3 regions of the Pseudomonas sp. CFBP 8770 genome follow, and region 1 is predicted to be linked to each of the others. Evidence: predicted binding sites of a transcription regulator. Region 1 holds the regulator's gene; each other region holds the start of a gene.
What was found. Region 1 encodes LexA, which represses DNA repair genes until DNA is damaged. Its sites were predicted from a motif close to CTGTNTNNNNANACAG; they were not measured.
Positions count from the first base shown of each region.

Region 2: the regulator LexA is predicted to act here: its motif matches at 2,781-2,796, upstream of recN (DNA repair protein RecN).
Region 3: the regulator LexA is predicted to act here: its motif matches at 4,627-4,642, upstream of imuA (translesion DNA synthesis-associated protein ImuA).

Region 1 covers NZ_JACYUL010000001.1:543,012-550,451, forward strand. The annotation lists gene fadB (fatty acid oxidation complex subunit alpha FadB) at 1-47, shown strand, start outside; gene fadA (acetyl-CoA C-acyltransferase FadA) at 51-1,226, shown strand; gene IFT98_RS02435 (DUF1653 domain-containing protein) at 1,319-1,570, shown strand; gene topA (type I DNA topoisomerase) at 1,670-4,282, shown strand; gene IFT98_RS02445 (DUF6586 family protein) at 4,407-4,928, shown strand; gene IFT98_RS02450 (hypothetical protein) at 4,979-5,212, shown strand; gene sulA (SOS-induced cell division inhibitor SulA) at 5,274-5,750, opposite strand; gene lexA (transcriptional repressor LexA) at 5,760-6,368, opposite strand; gene IFT98_RS02465 (TetR/AcrR family transcriptional regulator) at 6,598-7,305, shown strand; gene nagZ (beta-N-acetylhexosaminidase) at 7,351-7,440, shown strand, end outside.
Region 2 covers NZ_JACYUL010000010.1:54,324-61,413, reverse strand. The annotation lists gene IFT98_RS19735 (outer membrane protein assembly factor BamE) at 1-421, opposite strand, end outside; gene fur (ferric iron uptake transcriptional regulator) at 520-924, shown strand; gene recN (DNA repair protein RecN) at 1,083-2,756, opposite strand; gene grpE (nucleotide exchange factor GrpE) at 2,985-3,551, shown strand; gene dnaK (molecular chaperone DnaK) at 3,668-5,587, shown strand; gene dnaJ (molecular chaperone DnaJ) at 5,775-6,902, shown strand; partial or broken gene dapB (4-hydroxy-tetrahydrodipicolinate reductase) at 6,920-7,090, shown strand, end outside.
Region 3 covers NZ_JACYUL010000001.1:1,003,077-1,010,516, forward strand. The annotation lists gene IFT98_RS04375 (ethanolamine ammonia-lyase subunit EutB) at 1-1,337, shown strand, start outside; gene eutC (ethanolamine ammonia-lyase subunit EutC) at 1,383-2,189, shown strand; gene IFT98_RS04385 (HAD family hydrolase) at 2,373-3,032, opposite strand; gene IFT98_RS04390 (putative bifunctional diguanylate cyclase/phosphodiesterase) at 3,234-4,577, shown strand; gene imuA (translesion DNA synthesis-associated protein ImuA) at 4,727-5,344, shown strand; gene IFT98_RS04400 (Y-family DNA polymerase) at 5,352-6,767, shown strand; gene IFT98_RS04405 (error-prone DNA polymerase) at 6,764-7,440, shown strand, end outside.

The DNA of each region.
Region 1 (7,440 bases):
AGACCTTCTTCGGGCAAGCGGCCAACGTACAGAACAAGGGTGAATGACTGATGAGCTTGAATCCTAGAGACGTGGTGATCGTCGACTTCGGTCGCACTCCCATGGGCCGTTCCAAAGGCGGCATGCACCGCAACACCCGCGCCGAGGACATGTCGGCGCACCTGATCAGCAAGCTGCTGGAACGCAATGCCAAGGTCGATCCGGGCGAAGTCGAGGACGTGATCTGGGGCTGCGTCAACCAGACCCTGGAGCAGGGCTGGAACATCGCCCGGATGGCGTCGCTGATGACGCAGATCCCGCACACTGCAGCCGGCCAGACCGTCAGCCGGTTGTGCGGCTCGTCCATGAGCGCGCTGCACACTGCCGCCCAGGCGATCATGACCGGCAACGGCGATGTGTTCGTGGTCGGTGGCGTCGAGCACATGGGCCACGTCGGCATGATGCACGGCGTGGATCCGAACCCGCACATGTCGCTGTACGCCGCGAAAGCCTCGGGCATGATGGGGCTGACCGCCGAGATGCTCGGTAAAATGCACGGCATCACTCGCGAACAGCAGGATGCCTTCGGCGTGCGCTCGCACCAGCTGGCGCACCAGGCTACGGTCCAGGGCAAGTTCAAGGACGAGATCATCCCGATGCAGGGGTGCGACGAGAACGGTTTCATCAAGGTCTTCGACTACGATGAAACGATTCGCCCCGACACCACCCTGGAAAGCCTTGCGGCGCTCAAGCCTGCCTTCAATCCGAAGGGCGGTACGGTCACGGCCGGTACTTCGTCGCAGATCACCGACGGTGCCTCGTGCATGATCGTGATGTCGGCGCAGCGCGCCCAGGACCTGGGCATCACGCCATTGGCGGTGATCCGCTCGATGGCAGTGGCCGGTGTCGACCCCGCGATCATGGGCTACGGGCCGGTTCCAGCCACCCAGAAAGCGCTCAAGCGCGCAGGTCTGGGCATTGCCGACATCGACTTCATCGAGCTCAACGAAGCCTTCGCCGCACAGGCCCTGCCTGTGCTGAAGGATCTGAAAGTGCTCGACAAGATGAACGAGAAGGTTAACCTGCATGGCGGCGCGATCGCCCTGGGGCATCCTTTTGGCTGTTCAGGCGCACGAATTTCCGGCACTTTGCTCAATGTCATGAAGCAGAATGGCGGCACTTTCGGCCTGGCTACCATGTGTGTAGGCCTGGGGCAGGGCATCACCACGGTCTTCGAGCGCGTCTAGTCCTGACGAGCCAGTCGAACCAACCGGGGCCCAGTGTCCCGGTTTTGTTTTTTCCCGGTTCATTCGAAAAAGTATTTCAAGCGAGGCGCAACATGCATATACAACCAGGGCTCTATCGTCACTACAAAGGCCCCGAGTATCGTGTCTATGGCGTCGCGCGCAGTTCCGAGGACGAACAGGAAGTCGTGTTCTACCAGGCCCTTTACGGTGAATTCGGCCTCTGGGTGCGACCGCTGAGCATGTTCCTGGAGTCGGTCGAGGTTGACGGCGAGAGCGTCCCGCGCTTTGCTTTGGTGAAGGCCGAACCCAGCCTGTTTTCCGTTCCGCAGGCGCCGACCGCTTGAACCTCGGCGCTTGACCTCACGTTCTCACCACTATATATAGCGGGGCCTCGCAAGGCGCCGCATGCCTTTCATTTCAAGTATTCAGGAATTTTCCGATCCATGGGCAAATCGCTGGTCATTGTGGAATCCCCGGCTAAGGCCAAGACCATCAACAAGTATCTGGGTGACCAGTACGTGGTGAAGTCGAGTATCGGCCATATCCGAGACTTGCCCACCAGCGGTTCGGCGAGCGCCAGCAAGGAGCCGGCCGCCAAGCGCGGCAAGGCTGCGGCTGCCGACGCGCCGGCCCTGTCGCCCAAGGAAAAGGCCCGCAAGCAGTTGGTGGCCCGCATGGGCGTGGATCCGGACCAGGGCTGGAAGGCCAAGTACGAGATCCTCCCCGGCAAGGAAAAGGTCATCGAGGAGCTGCGCCGGCTGGCCAAGGATGCCGACACCATCTATCTGGCGACGGACTTGGACCGCGAGGGGGAAGCCATTGCCTGGCACCTGCGCGAAGCCATCGGTGGTGATGACAGCCGCTACAAGCGCGTGGTGTTCAACGAGATCACCAAGAAAGCCATCCAGGAAGCCTTCTCTCGCCCCGGCGAGCTGGACATCGATCGGGTCAATGCGCAGCAGGCGCGGCGCTTCCTCGATCGCGTGGTCGGCTACATGGTGTCGCCACTGCTCTGGCAGAAGATCGCCCGCGGCCTGTCCGCTGGTCGCGTGCAGTCCGTGGCAGTGAAACTGGTGGTCGAGCGTGAACGCGAGATTCGCGCGTTCAACCCCGAAGAATACTGGGAAGTGCACGCCGACCTGGCGTCGGCCAAGGCCGCCAAGGTGCGTTTCGAAGTGGCTCGCGAGAACGGCGAAGCCTTCAAGCCCCTCAACGAAGCCCAGGCCATGGCCGCGCTGGCCAAGCTCAAGGATGCCAGTTACAGCATCGTCAAGCGTGAAGACAAGCCGACCAGCAGCAAGCCGTCGGCGCCGTTCATTACTTCCACGCTGCAGCAGGCCGCGAGCAACCGTTTGGGCTACGGCGTGAAGAAAACCATGATGATGGCGCAGCGCTTGTACGAAGCTGGCTATATCACCTACATGCGTACCGACTCCACCAACCTGTCGGTCGACGCCGTGGAGATGGCTCGGGCCTACATCGAGAGCGAGTTCGGCAAGAAGTACCTGCCGGAATCGCCGATGGTCTACGGCAGCAAGCAGGGCGCCCAGGAAGCGCACGAGGCCATTCGCCCATCGGACGTGAACACTCATCCGAGCAAGCTGAACGGCATGGAACGCGATGCCGAGCGCCTCTACGAATTGATCTGGCGCCAGTTCCTCGCCTGCCAGATGCCGCCTGCCCAGTACCTGTCGACCACCGTTACCGTGGCTGCCGCTGATTTCGAGCTGCGCGCCAAGGGCCGTATCCTCAAGTTCGATGGTTACACCCGTGTGCTGCCACAGATGAGCAAGCCGGGCGACGACGACGTGCTGCCGGAAATGAACCAAGGTGAGCAACTCAAGCTGCTCCAGCTGGACCCTACCCAGCACTTCACCAAGCCGCCTGCGCGCTATTCCGAAGCCAGCCTGGTCAAGGAAATGGAAAAACGCGGCATCGGTCGTCCGTCTACCTACGCGGCGATCATCTCGACCATCCAGGACCGCGGCTACGTGGCGCTGCACAACCGCCGCTTCTATTCGGAGAAGATGGGCGACATCGTCACCGAGCGGCTGTCCGAAAGCTTCTCCAACCTCATGGACTACGGCTTTACCGCCGGCATGGAAGAGAACCTCGATGATGTGGCGCACGGTGAGCGCGACTGGAAGAACGTTCTCGACGAGTTCTACGGTGACTTCAAGGGCAAACTGGACGTTGCGGGTGCAGCCGACAGCGGCATGCGCGCCAACCTGCCGACCCTGACCAACATCGCCTGCCGCGAATGCGGCCGACCGATGATGATCCGCACCGCGTCCACCGGGGTGTTCCTGGGCTGCTCGGGCTATGCGCTGCCACCCAAGGAACGCTGCAAGGCCACCATCAACCTGATTCCGGGCGACGAGATCGCGGCTGACGACGAAGGCGAGTCCGAGTCGCAGATTCTGCGCGGCAAGCATCGCTGCCCGGTCTGCGCGACCGCCATGGATGCGTACCTGCTGGATGAAAAGCGCAAGCTGCACATCTGCGGGAACAACCCCGACTGCCCTGGCTACGAGATCGAAGAGGGCAACTACCGCATCAAGGGCTATGAAGGCCCCAGCCTTGAATGCGACAAGTGCGGCAGCGAGATGCAGTTGAAAACCGGCCGTTTCGGCAAGTTCTTCGGCTGCACCAACCCGGAGTGCAAGAACACTCGCAAGCTGCTCAAGAGTGGCGAAGCCGCACCGCCCAAGATGGACGCGGTGAAGATGCCCGAGCTCAAGTGCGAGAAGGTCAACGATACGTACGTGCTGCGCGATGGCGCATCGGGTCTGTTCCTCGCGGCCAGCCAGTTTCCGAAGAACCGCGAAACCCGCGCCCCGTTGGTGCTGGAGATTATCCCGCACAAGGATGAGATCGATCCCAAGTACAGTTTCCTGTTCGACGCGCCCATCAAGGACCCGGATGGGCGTCCGACCGTGATCCGCTACAGCCGCAAGACCAAGGAGCAGTACGTGCAGAGCGAAGTCGAGGGCAAGCCGACCGGCTGGAAGGCTTTCTACGACGGCAAGACCTGGAAGGTCGAAGACAAGCGCTGAAGCGCTTGCAGCACCGAGGCCGCACCGTCCCCAGGGCAGTGCGGCCTTTTCATTTGTGGCTTGCACTGGCTGGGCAGGTTCTCGACACTGTTGCAGTCGAGTGTTCACTGCGGAGATCGCCAGCATGGCCTATGAGCTCTATACCCGTACCAACCAGAAAATCTATTTCGCCGGGCTGGCGCTGGACGCCATGGGCAAGGCCGAACTGGGCCAGGCCATCAATGCGCAGGCTCAGTTGCAGGCTCAGCGCGAATCCGCGCTGTTCCACCTGTACGGTGCATTGTTGGGGCTGTGTCACGAGATCGCCGGCTACTACCGCCTGCCTCAGGCCGGCACTGCCCGTGCGGAAAACCTGCTGACTGCGCAGGCGCTCGACGGCACGGCCATTCCCGAGCTGGCGGAATTGGTGGAGCTGGCCCAGCATTCGCATACCTGGCTGGCGCAATTGCTTGCTGCGCACAGCGCGCTGTTCGTGCCGCCCAGGGCGCCCAAAAAACCCAAGGGCGATGTGACCCAGCCGCTGATCCAGGCAGTCAATCTGGATGAAGTCGAAGAGCCGGAACTCAGCCGCGAGATGCTCGAAAGCTGGCGTCAGCAGCTCAAGGGCTTGACCGTTCGTTTCCGCGAAGGGCTCAGTGAGTGCTGATTTGCCTTGACACTGCTACAATGCCCGCCTTTCGTGGAGAACATGTCCTTATGCCAACGTCCTTTCTTGAGATTGTCGAGCTGCCTGACGGCCGCATCGAGTTGCGTCGTGCCGAGGACGAAGGTTCGCTGGTGACGCTGAATTTTTCCGAAGATGCCAAGGCATTCCTTCAGGGCCAGCACGTGGAAGTGGCCAAGGCCATGCTCAGTGTCGGCGTGCAGATGGCCGGCAAGCTGGTGGAAGGCGAGATCGACAAGGACGACGGCCCGCACGTCCTGCACTGATCCTGCCGCGCGGCGAGCGCCTTGCGCTGGCCCGAGCGGGCAGTATCGCGTTACCGCAGGTTTATCCCAAACGAATGTTCAGGCTCTGCGCGCTGCCCTGGCGCGCCGCTGCCATCAATTGCTGCCTCGCCACGGACGGCAGCGGGTTGAGCCAGCTCACCACGGTATGGCTGCGCCCCAGGCGCAGCGCCTCGCACGCCAACTGCTGAGCGCTTTGCGTACCGCGCGGCTGCAGCAGCAGTATGCGTTCGCGATTGAGCCCTGCATCGCGCAGCCAGGCTTGCGTCAGGCTTGCCGGCGGAGCGATCAGCGTCAGCCAGCGCGCGTCCTGCTCTTCGCTCAATTCCCGCAGCATGGGCGCCAGCAGGCTCAGGCAGTTCCCCGCGGCACCACGCAGAGACATCTCGCTGAATACATCCGGGTCGGCGACGGTCCAGGGCGACTCGACGGCCTCCTTGAACAGCGGCGTTACCGGTGCAGCCATGAATGCTTCGAACAGCGACATTTGTGCTTGTTGGGGTGACAGGGGAAACTGCATGATGCCTCCTTATCGACGAATGACGCCGACGCTCAGACCTTCAATGACCAGATCCTGATCCTTGAGGTCGACTTCAATGGGTGCGAAGTCGGGGTTTTCTGCTACCAGAAAAACCTTGTTGCCTTCGCGCTGGAACCGTTTCACGGTGACCTCGTCGCCAATGCGTGCCACCACGATCTGCCCGTTGCGTACTTCGCGGCAGGTGTGCACGGCAAGCAGATCACCGTCGAGAATGCCGACGTCGCGCATGCTCATGCCCTGTACGCGCAGGAGGTAGTCGGCGCGAGGATGGAAGAAGCCCGGGTTGATCTTGCAGGACTCTTCGATGTGTTCCTGCGCCAGTATCGGTGCGCCTGCAGCAACACGCCCGACGACGGGCAGGCTGGCGTCGTCGTTGCGGGCTTCGGAGCCGGGGATGCGGATGCCGCGCGAGGCGCCCGGGGTCATTTCGATGGCGCCTTTTCGCGCCAGGGCCTTGAGGTGTTCTTCGGCCGCGTTGGGTGACTTGAACCCCAGTTCCTGAGCAATTTCCGCACGAGTAGGTGGAAAGCCATTGTCGTCAAGGCAGCGCTTGATGAAGGCCAGAATTTCAGCTTGGCGTGGCGTCAATTTCAACATGTCGATGGCTCTGTCTTTTTGTACAGTGACTGGGATTATATACAGTAGATGGCCCTTGGCAATACCGTTTTCCGGGTACGTCGCCTGCCGATTTTCGCATGCTGCGCTAAGGCGATGAATTTGTATGCTTTAATACGCGACCCCATGGCCACAAAAAGGCCGTATGGACTTGACAGTCACGCACTTTGAAACGTATGTTTCAAACAAGTGTTTGTCAGGCGGAGTTGCCATGGCCCAGTCGGAAACCGTTGAACGCATCCTCGATGCCGCAGAACAGCTTTTTGCGGAAAAAGGCTTTGCGGAAACCTCGCTGCGCCTGATCACCAGCAAAGCCGGGGTCAACCTGGCGGCAGTGAACTACCACTTCGGTTCGAAGAAGGCGCTCATCCAGGCGGTATTCTCCAGATTTCTCGGGCCGTTCTGCGCCAGCCTCGACCGAGAGCTGGAGCGGCGGCAAGCCAGCGCCATGCCCAAGGCCAGCCTGGAAGAGCTGCTGGAAATTCTGGTAGAGCAGGCACTCGTCGTTCAACCGCGCAGCGGTAACGACCTTTCCATCTTCATGCGCCTGCTGGGCCTGGCCTTCAGCCAAAGCCAGGGCCACTTGCGACGTTACCTCGAAGACATGTACGGCAAGGTCTTTCGCCGGTACATGCTGCTGGTCAACGAAGCCGCACCACGCATTCCCCCTCTGGAGCTGTTCTGGCGCGTGCATTTCATGCTGGGCGCCGCGGCGTTCAGCATGTCCGGGATCAAGGCGCTGCGTGCCATTGCGGAAACCGATTTCGGCGTCGACACCTCGATCGAGCAGGTGATGCGCTTGATGGTGCCGTTTCTTGCCGCAGGCATGCGCGCGCAGAGCGCGGTAACCGACCAGGCCATGGCCGCCGCTCAACTGCGGCCACGCAGCAAGAGCACCCCGGCCGCTGCCAAGGCCTGACGTGTGCCGGGTCGCCCTCCAGCTCCCTCTCTACAAGGAAAATCCATGAGCGCTCGTCTGCAAGGCTCCCTGATGGTCGACGTTGCCGGTACCTGGCTCAGCGCCGAGGACCGCCATCTGCTGCGCCAGCCCGAA
Region 2 (7,090 bases), on a different contig from region 1:
GTGGCTCTTCTGCCTTCTGTGGCTCGCCCTGCTGGGGCGTAGCGTTGGTGTCGGTGTCGCTGCCCAGAATTGCCTGGTCCTTGCTGACGCCCGGCATGAAATCGCCAGAGAGGCCGACCAATTGGTCGTTGCCGTTGAACATGACACTCATGCGTTCCTGCTGGCGTTCGCCGCCGCCTGGCTGCAGGCTGTACAGGTAATCCCAGCGATTGGCGTGAAACGTGTCGACCAACAGGGGGTTGCCCATGATAAACCTTACTTGCCGACGGGTCATTCCGGGCCGTAACTGGTCTATCATGTCCTGTGTGACGACATTGCCCTGCTGGATGTCGATTTTGTAAACCCCGGGGAATGAACAACCGGCGAGTGCGAGCAGTCCCACGAAGGTGAGGCTGGTTAGCAAGTGCTTGGTGTTTTGCATCGGTGGGCGACTTCCACTATCTTGGCTGGGACAACGTAAACCCCGATCATACCCGTATTAAGAGATGCTGCGAAGCCGCATCGTTGAGAAAGCTGACCATGGTTGATAATAGCGAACTGCGTAAAGCCGGCCTCAAGGTGACCCTTCCACGGGTCAAGATTCTGCAAATGCTGGAGTCGGCACAGCAACGCCACATGAGCGCCGAGGAAGTCTACAAGGCGCTGATGGAAGCGGGCGAAGATGTGGGTCTGGCCACGGTTTACCGTGTTCTGACCCAATTCGAGGCGGCGGGTCTGGTAGCACGTCACAACTTCGATGGCGGCCATGCCGTGTTCGAATTGGCAGACGGCGAGCACCACGATCACATGGTCGATGTCGACTCGGGTGATGTGATCGAGTTTACCGACCACGAGATCGAGCGCCGCCAGAAGGAAATCGTCAGCGAGCATGGTTACGAGCTGGTGGATCACAACCTGGTGCTGTACGTGCGCAAGCCGAAGTAACTTCAGAAGTGATGCAAAAAAGGCGACCCTGGGGTCGCCTTTTTTGTTGGGGTGAATCAGTCATAGCATCTTCGCGGGCAGAACCCGCTCCCACAGGAGTAGGGCCACACCTCCTGTGGGAGGGGGCAGTGCCCCCGAAGAGGCCCGCCTGGCCACCATCACCCCTTGGCGGTAACCACCATCTTCTTCGCATGCGCCAGCGATTCCTTGGTCAGGTCAATCCCGCCCAGCATCCGCGCCACTTCTTCCACGCGCTCGCCTTTGCCCAGGTTCGACACCGCCGTACGTGTCTCGTCACTGCCGCGCACCTTGTGCACGAACAGGTGATGGTGCCCCTGCGCCGCCACCTGCGGCAGGTGGGTCACGGTCAGTACTTGCCCGCGCTCACCCAGGCGCCGCAGCAACTGCCCGACGATCTCGGCTGTCGGCCCGCCGATGCCCACGTCCACTTCGTCGAACACCAGCGTCGGAACTCGCGAGGTTTGCGCCGTGATCACCTGGATTGCCAGACTGATCCGCGACAGCTCGCCGCCCGAAGCCACCTTGGCCAAGGGTTTCATTGGCTGGCCAGGGTTGGCGCTGACCAACAACTCGACCTGCTCCAGGCCATTGGGGTGCAAGTCCTCGTGGGCATTGGCGCGCAGCTCGATGGTGAAACGCCCACCGGGCATGCCCAGGCGCTGGATTTCCACCTCCACTGCGGCAGCCAGTTGCGCGGCGGCATGGGTGCGCAGTCCGGTCAGCTCACCGGCTTTTTCCTGGTAGTGGCGTGCATAGGCCGCCAGCTCTTCACCCAGTTGCTCGATTGACTCGTCGCTGGCGTTCAACCCTTCCAGCTCTTCGAGCAAGCGGTGTTGCAGCGTCACCACTTCGGTCGGGTGAACGCGGTGTTTACGCGCCAGGGTATAGATGGTGTCGAGGCGCTCCTCGATATGCTGCAAGCGCGCCGGATCGGCCTCGAAGTGGTCGAGGAAGCGATTGAGTTCGCCCACGGCTTCTTCGACCTGGATCTGCGCCGTTGCCAGCATCGAGGCCGCTTCGCCCAACGCGTTCGGAGCATTGCTGACGCCGCCCAGGCGATTCAGGCTGGCGGTCAGCGCGCTGAGCACGTTGCCCGAATCGTTTTCACTGCAATGGTCGATGACCTGGCGGCAGATACCGAAAAGGGCTTCGGCGTTGGTCAGGTTCTTGTGTTCCTGTTCCAGCTGCTCCAGCTCGTTCTCGCCCAGCCCGAGGTTCTCCAGCTCTTCCAACTGGTAGCTGAGCAACTGGTGACGTGCGCGCTGTTCGTCGCCGGAGTCTGACAGCCGTTCGAGTTCCTGGCGGGTCTGGCGCCATTTCTGCGCAGCCAGGTGCACCTGCCGGGCCAGATCGCTGGCACCGGCGTATTCATCCAGCAGGCGGCGATGGGTATCGGTCTTGAGCAGCGACTGATGCTCGTGCTGGCTATGAATATCGATCAGCAGCTCACCCAGCGACTTGAGGTCGCCGAGCGGGCAGGGGGTGCCGTTGATATAGCCGCGCGAACCGCCCTTGGCCGTGATCACCCGGCGCAGAATGCAGGGGCCGTCGGTTTCCAGGTCGCGCTCGGCAAGCCACGTGCTGGCCTCGGGAATGTCGACCAGATCGAAGGTGGCAAGGATGTCGGCCTTGTCTGCTCCGGGCCGGACCACGCCGCTGTCGGCGCGATCGCCCAGGGCCAGGCCCAGCGCATCGAGCATGATCGATTTGCCGGCGCCGGTTTCGCCCGTGATCACGCTCATCCCGCGCTCGAGTTCGAGGTCGAGATGTTCGACGATGGCATAGTTATGTACGGACAGGTGCACCAGCATAAGACCGCCCCCAGGCATGAATGTCTGGTTATTTATACAGTGTTTTACACGGGGCTGACAATATCGGCCCTTAGCTCGTTTTCGCCTGATGCCTGGGTTTTTTATCGCTTCATTCGAAAGCCCACACTCAGCCGCTGGTCGTCAGCCCTTGAAGAGCGAATTTGCGACCCCATATACCGGTCAGAAGCGCGAGTCGACCTCGCGGACGTTATCGAGAGGAGAGAACCAATGGCTGATGAACAGAATCTGGACGATCAGAATCTAGACGCTAATCAGGCTGCCAGCGCTGGCGCCGAAGACCTCACCGCGCGCGTGCAGCTGCTCGAAGAGCAGCTTGCCACCGCGCAGGACCAGTCGCTGCGTGTGGCGGCCGACCTGCAGAATGTTCGCCGTCGTGCTGATCAGGACGTGGAAAAGGCGCACAAGTTCGCCCTCGAGAAGTTCGCCGGCGACCTATTGCCAGTGCTCGATAGCCTGGAGCGCGGTATCGAGCTGTCCAGCGCCGACGACGAAAGCATTCGTCCGATGCGCGAAGGCATGGAGCTGACCCTGAAAATGTTTCAGGACACCCTTAAGCGCTACAACCTGGAAGCCATCGACCCGCACGGCCAGCCATTCAACGCCGAGCATCACCAGGCCATGGCGATGCAGGAAAGCGCGGATGTCGAGCCCAACAGTGTCTTGAAGGTTTTCCAGAAGGGCTATCAGCTCAATGGACGCCTGCTGCGCCCGGCCATGGTCGTGGTCAGCAAGGCCGCCGCACCGGTTTCGCCTTCGATCGACGAGCAGGCTTGAAATCGGCCAAGTGGCCCCCATCTTAGTGTCAAGCGTTTAAGTGCTACCGCAGACAGCCACCACTGCTGCGGCAACCAAATCCAAAATTTTCGGGCCTTAGTGCCAGGAGAAGAAACATGGGCAAGATTATCGGTATCGACCTGGGGACCACCAACTCCTGCGTCTCCATTCTGGAAAACGGCAAGGCCAAGGTCATCGAGAACGCCGAAGGCGCTCGGACCACACCTTCGATCATCGCTTATGCCAACGACGGCGAAATTCTCGTCGGTCAGTCGGCCAAGCGTCAGGCCGTCACCAACCCGCATAACACGCTGTATGCAGTGAAGCGCCTGATCGGCCGTCGTTTCGCCGAAGACGTCGTGCAGAAAGACATTCAGATGGTCCCGTACAAAATTGTCGAAGCCGACAACAAGGACGCCTGGGTCGAAGTCAACGGCCAGAAAATGGCACCGCCGCAGATCTCGGCTGAAATCTTGAAAAAGATGAAGAAGACCGCCGAAGACTACCTCGGCGAAGCAGTCACCGAAGCGGTCATCACCGTGCCGGCCTACTTCAACGACAGCCAGCGTCAGGCCACCAAAGACGCCGGTCGTATCGCCGGTCTGGACGTCAAGCGCATCATCAACGAGCCGACTGCCGCTGCACTGGCATACGGCATGGACAAAGCCAAGGGCGACCACACCGTCATCGTTTATGACCTGGGTGGCGGTACCTTCGACGTGTCCGTGATCGAAATCGCCGAAGTCGATGGCGAGCACCAGTTCGAAGTGTTGGCCACCAACGGCGACACCTTCCTGGGTGGCGAAGACTTCGACATCCGCTTGATCGACTACCTCGTAGACGAATTCAAGAAAGAAAGCGGCATGAACCTCAAGGGTGACCCGCTGGCCATGCAGCGCCTGAAAGAAGCCGCTGAGAAAGCCAAGATCGAGCTGTCCTCGAGCCAGTCGACCGACGTCAACCTGCCGTACATCACTGCAGACGCGACCGGTCCGAAGCACTTGAACGTGAAGATCTCCCGCGCCAAGCTGGAATCGCTGGTCGAAGACCTGGTTCAGCGCACCATCGAGCCTTGCCGCATCGCCATGAAAGACGCCGGTATCGACGTTGGCGCGATCAACGACGTGATCCTGGTTGGTGGTCAGACCCGCATGCCGCTGGTCCAGAAGCTGGTCACCGACTTCTTCGGCAAAGAAGCCCGCAAGGACGTCAACCCTGACGAAGCCGTTGCCATGGGTGCTGCCATCCAGGGCGCCGTACTGGCCGGTGACGTGAAAGACGTGCTGCTGCTCGACGTCAGCCCGCTGACCCTGGGTATCGAAACCATGGGCGGCGTGATGACTGCGCTGATCGAGAAGAACACCACGATTCCTACCAAGAAATCGCAGGTGTTCTCGACGGCCGACGACAACCAGGGCGCCGTGACCATTCACGTCCTGCAGGGCGAGCGCAAGCAAGCCGCGCAGAACAAGTCGCTGGGTAAGTTCGACCTGGCCGAGATCCCGCCAGCACCACGTGGCGTGCCGCAGATCGAAGTGACCTTCGACATCGACGCCAACGGCATCCTGCACGTCGGCGCGAAGGACAAGGCTACCGGCAAGACCCAGTCGATCGTGATCAAGGCCAACTCCGGTCTGTCCGAGGACGAGATTCAGCAGATGGTGCGTGACGCTGAAGTCAACGCCGAAGAAGACCGCAAGTTCGAAGAGCTGGCCGCTGCCCGCAACCAGGGTGATGCACTGGTGCACTCGACGCGCAAGATGGTCGCCGACGCGGGTGACAAGGTCACCGCCGAGGAGAAGACTGCCATCGAAGCGGCCGTCGTGGCGCTGGAAGCTGCGGTCAAGGGCGACGACAAGGCTGCCATCGATGCCAAGGTCGAAGAGCTGTCCAAGGTCTCCGCTCCAGTGGCGCAGAAGATGTACGCCGACCAGGCCGAGAAGCCTGAAGGTGCTGCTGCCCAGCCAGCGGAAGAAGCCGGCAAGCACGACGACGTTGTCGATGCCGAGTTCGAAGAAGTCAAAGACAACAAGTAAACACTTGTTGGTCGGCCAGTTGACTGTGCTTGCACGGTGACTGGTAGGATGTCGCCGCGCGGGGGCTTGCTCCCGCGTTGGCGTGTCTGGAATACACGAATTTTAACAACATGCGACAGCGATCGGATGTTGGCGGCGCGGTCAGCGGCGCCCCTGCGTGCTGGCTCCCAAAAGAGTAAAAAGACTTATGGCAAAGCGTGACTATTACGAGGTTCTGGGGGTGGAGCGCGGCTCCAGCGAAGCAGATCTGAAGAAGGCCTATCGCCGCCTCGCGATGAAGCATCACCCGGATCGCAACCCCGACAGCAAGGAATCGGAAGAAGCGTTCAAAGAGGCCAACGAGGCCTATGAAGTGCTGTCCGATGCGAGCAAGCGCGCGGCGTACGACCAGTATGGTCATGCCGGCGTAGACCCGAGCATGGGGGGTGGTGGCCAGGGTTTCGGCGGCCAGAATTTCTCCGATATCTTCGGCGATGTGTTCAGCGATTTCTTCGGTGGCGGTCGCGGCGGCAATGGCCGCGGTGGCGCCCAGCGTGGCAGCGACCTGCGCTACACCCTCGAACTGAACCTGGAAGAAGCCGTGCGCGGCACCACGGTCAGCATCCGTGTGCCGACGCTGGTCAACTGCAAGCCCTGCGACGGCAGTGGCGCGAAGAAAGGCTCGGCGCCGATCACCTGCCCGACTTGTGGCGGTATCGGCCAGGTGCGTATGCAGCAGGGCTTCTTCTCGGTGCAGCAGACCTGCCCGCGCTGCCATGGCCAGGGCAAGATCATCTCCGACCCGTGCGATTCGTGCCATGGCGAAGGCCGTGTCGAAGAGTACAAGACCCTCTCGGTCAAGGTGCCTTCGGGCGTCGACACCGGTGATCGCATTCGCCTGTCGGGTGAAGGCGAGGCGGGCATGCAGGGTGGCCCGACCGGCGACCTCTACGTGGTGATCAACGTGCGCGAGCACGCGATCTTCCAGCGCGACGGCAAGCACCTGTACTGCGAAGTGCCGATCAGCTTCACCGACGCGGCATTGGGCGGCGAGCTGGAAGTGCCGACCCTCGACGGTCGGGTCAAGCTGAAGATCCCGGAAGGCACCCAGACCGGCAAGCAGTTCCGCCTGCGTGGCAAGGGCGTCGCGCCCGTGCGCGGCGGCGGTGCCGGCGACCTGATGTGCCGAGTGGCGGTGGAAACGCCGGTCAACCTCGATCGTCGTCAGCGTGAGTTGCTGGAAGAGTTCCGCACTTCGCTTGAGGGTAACGAATCCCATTCGCCGAAGGCCAATGGTTGGTTCGAGGGTGTGAAGCGTTTCTTCGGCGACCTGTAAGGCATAAGGATTCGAGCATGCGACGTATAGCTGTGATGGGCGCCGCCGGGCGCATGGGCAAGACCTTGATCGAAGCGGTCCAGCTGGCGCCCGGCGCCGGTTTGACGGCGGCGGTCGATCGGCCGGACAGCACGCTGGTGGGCGCCGATGCCGGCGAGCTGGCTGCGCTGGGGCGGATCGGCGTACCG
Region 3 (7,440 bases), 460 kb from region 1:
AATTACTGGCCAAGGCCAGTCCGGCGCGATCGGGGGACTATTTGGCCGAGATCGCCGCCGGCAGCGATGCCGAGCGGGCGGCGGCGCAAATGGCGCTGGCAGACGTGCCGCTCAAGCGTTTCCTGCACGAGGCGCTGATCCCCTATGAGGACGATGAAGTCACCCGCCTGATCGTCGATACCCACGATGCCCAGGCCTTTGCCCCAGTCGGCCATCTGACCGTGGGCGGCTTTCGTGACTGGCTGCTCGGCGACGACGCCACCGAAAGCAGCCTGCGTGCTCTTGCGCCCGGTATCACGCCGGAGATGGCCGCCGCCGTGTCGAAGATCATGCGTGTGCAGGACCTGGTCCTGGTGGCGCAGAAGATTCGCGTGGTCACACGCTTTCGCAACACGGTAGGGCTGCGTGGGCGGATGTCGACCCGGCTGCAGCCCAACCATCCCACGGACGATCCGGCCGGCATCGCCGCCAGTGTTCTGGATGGCCTGCTGTATGGCAACGGCGATGCCATGATCGGCATCAACCCGGCCAGCGACAGCCTGAGCGCCATCAGCGAGCTGCTGAAGATGCTCGATGGCGTGATCCAGCATTACGGCATATCGACCCAATCGTGCGTGCTAACCCATGTCACCTCATCGATAGCTGCCATCGAGCGCGGCGTGCCGCTGGACCTGGTGTTCCAGTCCATCGCCGGTACCGAGGCGGCCAACAGCAGCTTCGGCGTCAGCCTGGCGGTGCTGCAGGAAGGCTATGAAGCGGGCCTGAGCCTGAAGCGCGGCACCCAGGGCAACAACCTGATGTACTTCGAGACGGGGCAGGGCAGTGCGTTGTCTGCCAACGCCCACCATGGGGTCGACCAGCAGACCTGCGAGGCGCGGGCCTATGCAGTGGCGCGCCGCTTCGACCCATTTCTGGTGAATACCGTGGTCGGGTTCATCGGTCCGGAATACCTGTACAACGGCAAGCAGATCATCCGCGCCGGGCTCGAGGATCACTTCTGCGGCAAGCTGATGGGCGTGCCCATGGGCTGCGACATCTGCTACACCAACCATGCCGAGGCCGACCAGGATGACATGGACATGCTACTGACCCTGCTGGGCGTGGCCGGGATCAATTTCATCATGGGCATCCCGGGGTCGGACGACGTCATGCTCAATTACCAGACCACCTCTTTTCACGACGCCTTGTATGCACGCAAGACCCTGGGCCTGCGGCCGGCACCGGAGTTCGAAGAATGGCTGGGGCGAATGGACATTCTGCAACAGAAGGACGGCCAGCTAAGGCTGGGGAGCGGCGTGCCAGCGTTGTTCGGCAAAGCACTGGGGCGTCTGGGTTGAGGGGCCAGTCTCCTCTGGTCAAAGCTGAGGGGTGGAAAGGAACATATGAACGATAAGACGTTGACACAAGCTGACCCCTGGCATGCATTGCGCGCACTGACACCCGCGCGCATAGCCTTGGGCCGGGCCGGCACCAGCTTGCCCAGCAGCGCCCAGCTGGACTTCCAGTACGCCCATGCGCAAGCCCGCGATGCCGTGCACCTGCCGTTCGACAAGGCGGCGCTCGCCGAGGCGTGCCCCGGCAGCCTGAGCCTGCACAGCGCGGCGTCTGACCGGCATGTCTATCTGCAGCGTCCTGACCTGGGTCGGCGCCTGGATGAGGCTTCGCTGCAGCAACTGCGCAATCGCGTCGGCGAGCGTTCGGCAGGGTTCGACCTGGCGGTGGTGATCGCCGACGGTCTTTCTGCGCTGGCTGTGCACCGGCATGCGCTGCCCATGCTGCAACGCGTCGAGCAGATCGCGGGTGATGAGGGTTGGAGCGTTGCGCCGGTCTGCCTAGTGGAGCAAGGGCGGGTGGCGGTGGCCGATGAAGTGGCCCAGGCACTGGGCGCGCGCATGGTGGTACTGCTGATCGGTGAGCGGCCGGGCCTGAGTTCGCCCGACAGCCTCGGGCTGTATTTCACCTATGCACCGCGTGTGGGGTTGAACGATGCCGCGCGCAACTGCATTTCCAATGTGCGCCTGCAGGGCCTGAGCTATGCCACCGCTGCGCACAAGTTGCAGTACCTGATGCGCGAGGCCTGGCAACGCAAGCTTTCCGGCGTCCATCTGAAGGATGAAGCACTGCTACCCGAAATCGAAAACGATACCCCGCAGCGACCGGGCAATTTCCTGCTCGACAACCCCTTGTAATCCCACTGTGTGTCCCACTGTGGAAGCGGTCTGTGGCCGCGAACAAGGCGCTGCGGTGGTTCAGACACTGCGCGGTGCTCTTTTCGCGGCCGCTGACCGCTCCCACGGGATACCGGGTCTACTGTGGGAGCGGTCTGTGGCCGCGAACGAGGCGCTGTGGTAGGCAGGTAAGACGCGGCGAGATCAGTCTTCGCGCATTTTCTCGATGTGAATCCAGAGGTTTTCGTCCTCGAAGGTTTCGATCACCAGGTTAGCCCCGGCGGACCGCAGGGTTTGCGCCGATTGACTGGTCGACAGCGCCACGGTGAACAGGCCAGCCGCGACCGCGGCAGTCACTCCAGGCACCGAATCTTCGAAGGCGATGCCGGCCTCGGCCCGCGCGCCCAGGCGTTGCAGACCGGTCAGGTAGGGCAGCGGATCGGGCTTGGCGCGTGCTAGCTCCTCTGCCACCACCACGGTTGACAGGCGCTCTGCCAGCCCCAATGCATCGAGCATGTGTTCGGCATTGGCGCGCGGGGCGTTGGTCACTACCACCATGCCCAGTTGCGCCTGCTCGGCATAGTCGAGCAAACGCAACAGCCCGGCAATTGGCGCAAGTTGCGGTGCAAGCTCGCGAAAGCGCGCTTCCTTGCGATCAGCGAACGCTTCGTGCTGCGCCACCGAGCGGTCCGGAAACAGGTACTGGCACATGTCCGCGTTGGCCCGGCCACTGGCATGCAACTGAAACTCTTCATGGGTGAATTCGCGACCTTCCTCGGCCAGCAATTGCTGCACGGCAAGCAGGTGCAGGGCGTCGGTTTCAGTCAATGTACCATCGAGGTCGAACAGCAGAGCTTCGAGCATGAATCGTCCATTCCATCCCAGGGTTTGCCGCAGTGTAGCAGTGTCGACCGTCAGTTCCGAAGCTTGCGGATCTGCGACAGGGAAGATGAAGCTTGGCAAGTATTTAGTGTGATGTTATTTTGACATCAATTGAATAGTCCCTCTCTCAAATTGCCCGGTCTCTCGCAGGAAGCTCGAGCCTGACATCTGCAGGAAAGTGTCATGTCCGATCCCGTTCATGCTTCTGCTCAGGCTTTCGTGTCCTGTGATCGGCTTACTCTGTTGCCCGATCGACGACAATTTCTCACCGATCTTGGCCACCTGTTGCTGCAGCATCCGGGAGCGTCTCGTCATCTGGTGCTGATCGATGCCGTAGACACCGCCTGGGCCCATGACATGACGCTGGCCCTGGGCATGATCCCGTTCGAGAACCTGCTGTGCTGCATAGCGCGTCGGCTGAAGCGCCTGCGCGCGGGGCAGGGGCCGGTCTATCACATCGGGCGCAAGCGTTTTGCCTTCGTGCTGGACGCCGATCAAGCCGACGTCGGCAACTATCTCGACATGCTCGTACATGCCTTGCGCTGTCCCACGCAGATAGAAGGCATGCCGGTTCGACCCACCGTGCGCGCTGGCGTCACGCCCTTTCTGCTCAGCTTCGAAGCGGTCCCCGATGCACTGCGCAAAGCCATGTACGCGGCCGAACTGGCGTTGCTCGCCGGCCAGGCGTGGGCGTGGTACGACCCCGTGCGCGACAACGCTTATCGCAGGTCCTTCCGGTTGGCTGCCGATGTGACCCAGGCGCTGCGCGATGGACAGCTGCGATTGGTGTTCCAGCCACGTTTCGCCTTGCCCGAGGGTGATCAGGTCAGTGCCGAAGCACTGCTGCGCTGGGAGCATCCACGGCTGGGTCCGGTTTCGCCCGCCGAGTTCATTCCAGTGCTGGAAAGGAGCGCGTTGATCCACAGTGTGACGCGCTGGGTCATCGATGCGGCATTGACCAAGCTGGCCCAATGGCCCGCAACGGTGCTCACCAAGCTGTCGCTGAATCTGTCGGCGCTGGATTTCGATGGCCACGATATTACCCAGGTGATCAGCGGGGCCTGTCGCACCCACGGCATCCACCCCGAGCGCCTCGAAGTCGAGATCACCGAAGGCGAGTGGCTGCGTTCCAATCCCCAGGTGCTGACGCAGCTGGCCGCCATCCGCGAATTGGGCGTGGATGTAGCGATTGACGACTTCGGCACCGGCTACAGCAATTTCTCCTACCTGCACGAGATACCTGCCAACGTGGTGAAACTGGACAAGTCGATGATCACCGGAATGGAGCACAGCCCGCGGCATCAGCTGATCGTGCAGACGGTCTTGGAACTGGCGCGCAAACTGGGCTATCGCACGGTGGCCGAAGGCGTCGAAACCTTCAAGTGCATGCAGATGATCCGCGCCCTGGGTTGCGATGAAGCCCAAGGCTATTTTTTCGCCCGGCCCATGCCCGAACAGGAATTTCTCGGCTGGAGCGGCGCATCGCGCTTCCCGTTGCGCAAATTGCTGGTGGCAACGCCGGCCTGATCGCTACCGTTGGCACCCTGGGTGGCGAGAACTGAAAATAGACGCTTTACTGTTCATGCATACAGTAGTAAAAATGCAGCCATGAACAGATCACTCCCACCCACCGATATTTATTTTCCGCGCAGCCTGGCCTTGAGGGCAGCTCAGTGATGGGCGCCGTGGTCAGCCTGGACGGCCTGATCGACCAACGCCGCATCTGGCGTGGACGTCAGGAAAGCGCCCCCAGTGCCTTGCAGCCCACCGGGCATGCTGCTCTCGATGCCGTGCTCCCCAGTGGGGGGTGGCCACCGGCGGCGCTCAGTGAAATCCTTCTTGCCGCCAACGGCAGTGGCGAATTGCAGTTGCTCTGGCCGACCCTCGCACGCTTGAGCCAGGCCGGCGAACGAATCGTATTGATAGCACCGCCGTTCATCCCCTATCCCCATGCCTGGATGGCAGCGGGTGTACGTTTGCAGCACCTGTGCGTGCTCAAGGCCCAAGGCAAGGACGCCTTGTGGGCTGCCGAGCAGTGCCTGCGTTCCGGCAGCTGCGCAGCGGTACTCTGCTGGCCGCAGAATCCCGATGACAAAGCCTTGCGCCGCCTGCAGGTGGCGGCCGAAACCGGCGAAACCCTGGGCTTTGCCTTGCGCGAACAACGTGCGGCGCTTAACCCGTCACCGGCAGCGCTGCGGCTGTCGCTGCAAGGGCCTGCCGGGCAGGTGAAGGTACTCAAATGTCGCGGCGGGATACCCCCTGCGATGCCCGTTACTTTCGTCAGTCACGTTTGAGATTGCCATGCTGTGGGCCTGCATTCTGCTGCCGCAACTGGCGCTCGACGCCGTGCTGCGCCAGCGCGAAGATCCGCAGCAACCGCTTGCCCTGGTAACCGGCCCGCTGCAGCGACGCGTGCTGCAAGCGGTCAACCCGGCAGCACGTGAACTTGGCCTGAAGCCGGGGCAGTCACTCACCGCCGCCTACATGCTCAGCCGTGATTTCGCCACCGCACCCTACGACCCGGCACAGATCGAACACTGGCAGCGGTTCCTCGCGGCGTGGGCCTATCGGTTCAGCTCTCAGGTCAGCGTACATTACCCCCGGGTCCTGCTGCTCGAAGTGCAGTCGACCCTCGGACTGTTCGGGCCATGGCCTCAGTTCGAGGCGAGGCTGCGCAGCGAACTCGATGCACTGGGCTTCCGCCATCGCATCACCCTGGCCCCCAATCCGGCCGCAGCACGCATGCTGGCCAACGCCTATGACGGTTTCGGCGTCGAGGATCAATCGACGCTGGCCGATGCTCTCCAGCGCCTGCCGGTGGAACGGGTCGGCCTTGCCGCCGCCGACGCCATCGCACTCAAACGCATGGGCATGCGCCATCTGGGCCAGGTGCTGGCGCTGCCAAGGGCGCAATTGGCCAGACGTTTTCCTGCCCAGGTGCTCAGTCACCTGGATACCCTGCTCGGGTACCGGCCTCTGGCCCTCGAATTCTTCATGCCTGCCGATTTATTCGACCAACACATCGAACTCAACTTCGATGTGGAATCCCATCAGGCGCTGTTGTTTCCCTTGCGGCGTCTGATCAATGACCTGGCGGTGTATCTGGCCGGGCGGGATGTGGGGGTGCAGCGTTTCACCCTTCATCTCAAGCATGCCGAGGGCGAAGACACCCTGGTCGAAGTCGGCTTGCTCGCTGCCGAGCGGGATCCCGCCTTGTTGTTCGAACTGGCCCGCGGGCGCTTCGAGCATCTGCAGGTACCCCGGCCTGTGCAGGTGGTACGGTTGAGCGCGCTCGATCTGCCGCGTTTCGTACCCGCCTGCAAAGAGCTGTTCGACCAGCGCCCGCAACAGACCCAACCCTGGGAGCAATTGCGTGAACGCCTGCGGGCACGCCTGGGCGACGATGCCCTGCAGGATCTGCGCGCCCACGCGGACCATCGCCCCGAGCGAGCCTGGCGCAACGATGGCGCTTGGGTCCCGGTCTCTCCGGACCTGAGCGCAGCGCGTCCAGGTTGGTTGCTGGAGCAGGCCGAGCCTTTGCCCGCGCAGGGCCTGCGTGTGCTGGCGGGGCCTGAGCGTATTGAATCGGGTTGGTGGGACGGTGGCGATGTGCGCCGCGACTACTATCTGGTCGAAACTTCGGCGGGGCGACGGGGCTGGGCCTACCGCGCAGTGGGCGATGACCCTCAGTTGCTGTTGCAGGGGTGGTTCGCATGAGCCAGGGCTACGCCGAGTTGCATTGCCTTTCCAACTTCAGCTTTCAGCGCGGGGCGTCCAGTGCTCAGGAGCTGTTCGCCAAGGCTGCGGCGCTGGGCTATCAAGCGTTGGCGATCACCGATGAATGCACCATGGCCGGTATCGTGCGCGCCTGGCAGGCCGCTCAGGCCCATTCGTTGGCGTTGATCGTCGGCAGTGAAATGCGCATCGAACAGGGGCCAAAGCTGGTGTTGCTGGCCCAGAACCTCGACGGCTACCAGTCCCTGTGCCGTCTGATCACCCTGGCTCGGCGGCGCGCCAGCAAGGGCCAGTACCGCTTGCTGCGTGATGACCTCGACCAGGTCGATCGCCAAGGCTTGCTGGCACTGTGGATAGCCGATGAACCCCACGATCTGGCCCACGGCCATTGGCTCAAGGGGCGTTTTGCCGAGCGCCTGTGGGTGGCCGTGCAGTTGCACCGCGGTGCCGATGACGCGCGGCGCCTGCAAGGTCTGCTTGGCCTGGCCAAGACCCTCGGCCTGCCGGCAGTGGCGTGTGGCGACGTGCACATGCATGCCCGTGGCCGGCGGGCCCTGCAGGACACCATCACTGCCATACGCCATCACGTGCCGGTGGCCGAAGCGGGGCACGTGCTGTTTGCCAACGGCGAGCGCCATCTGCGCGGGCTGTCTCA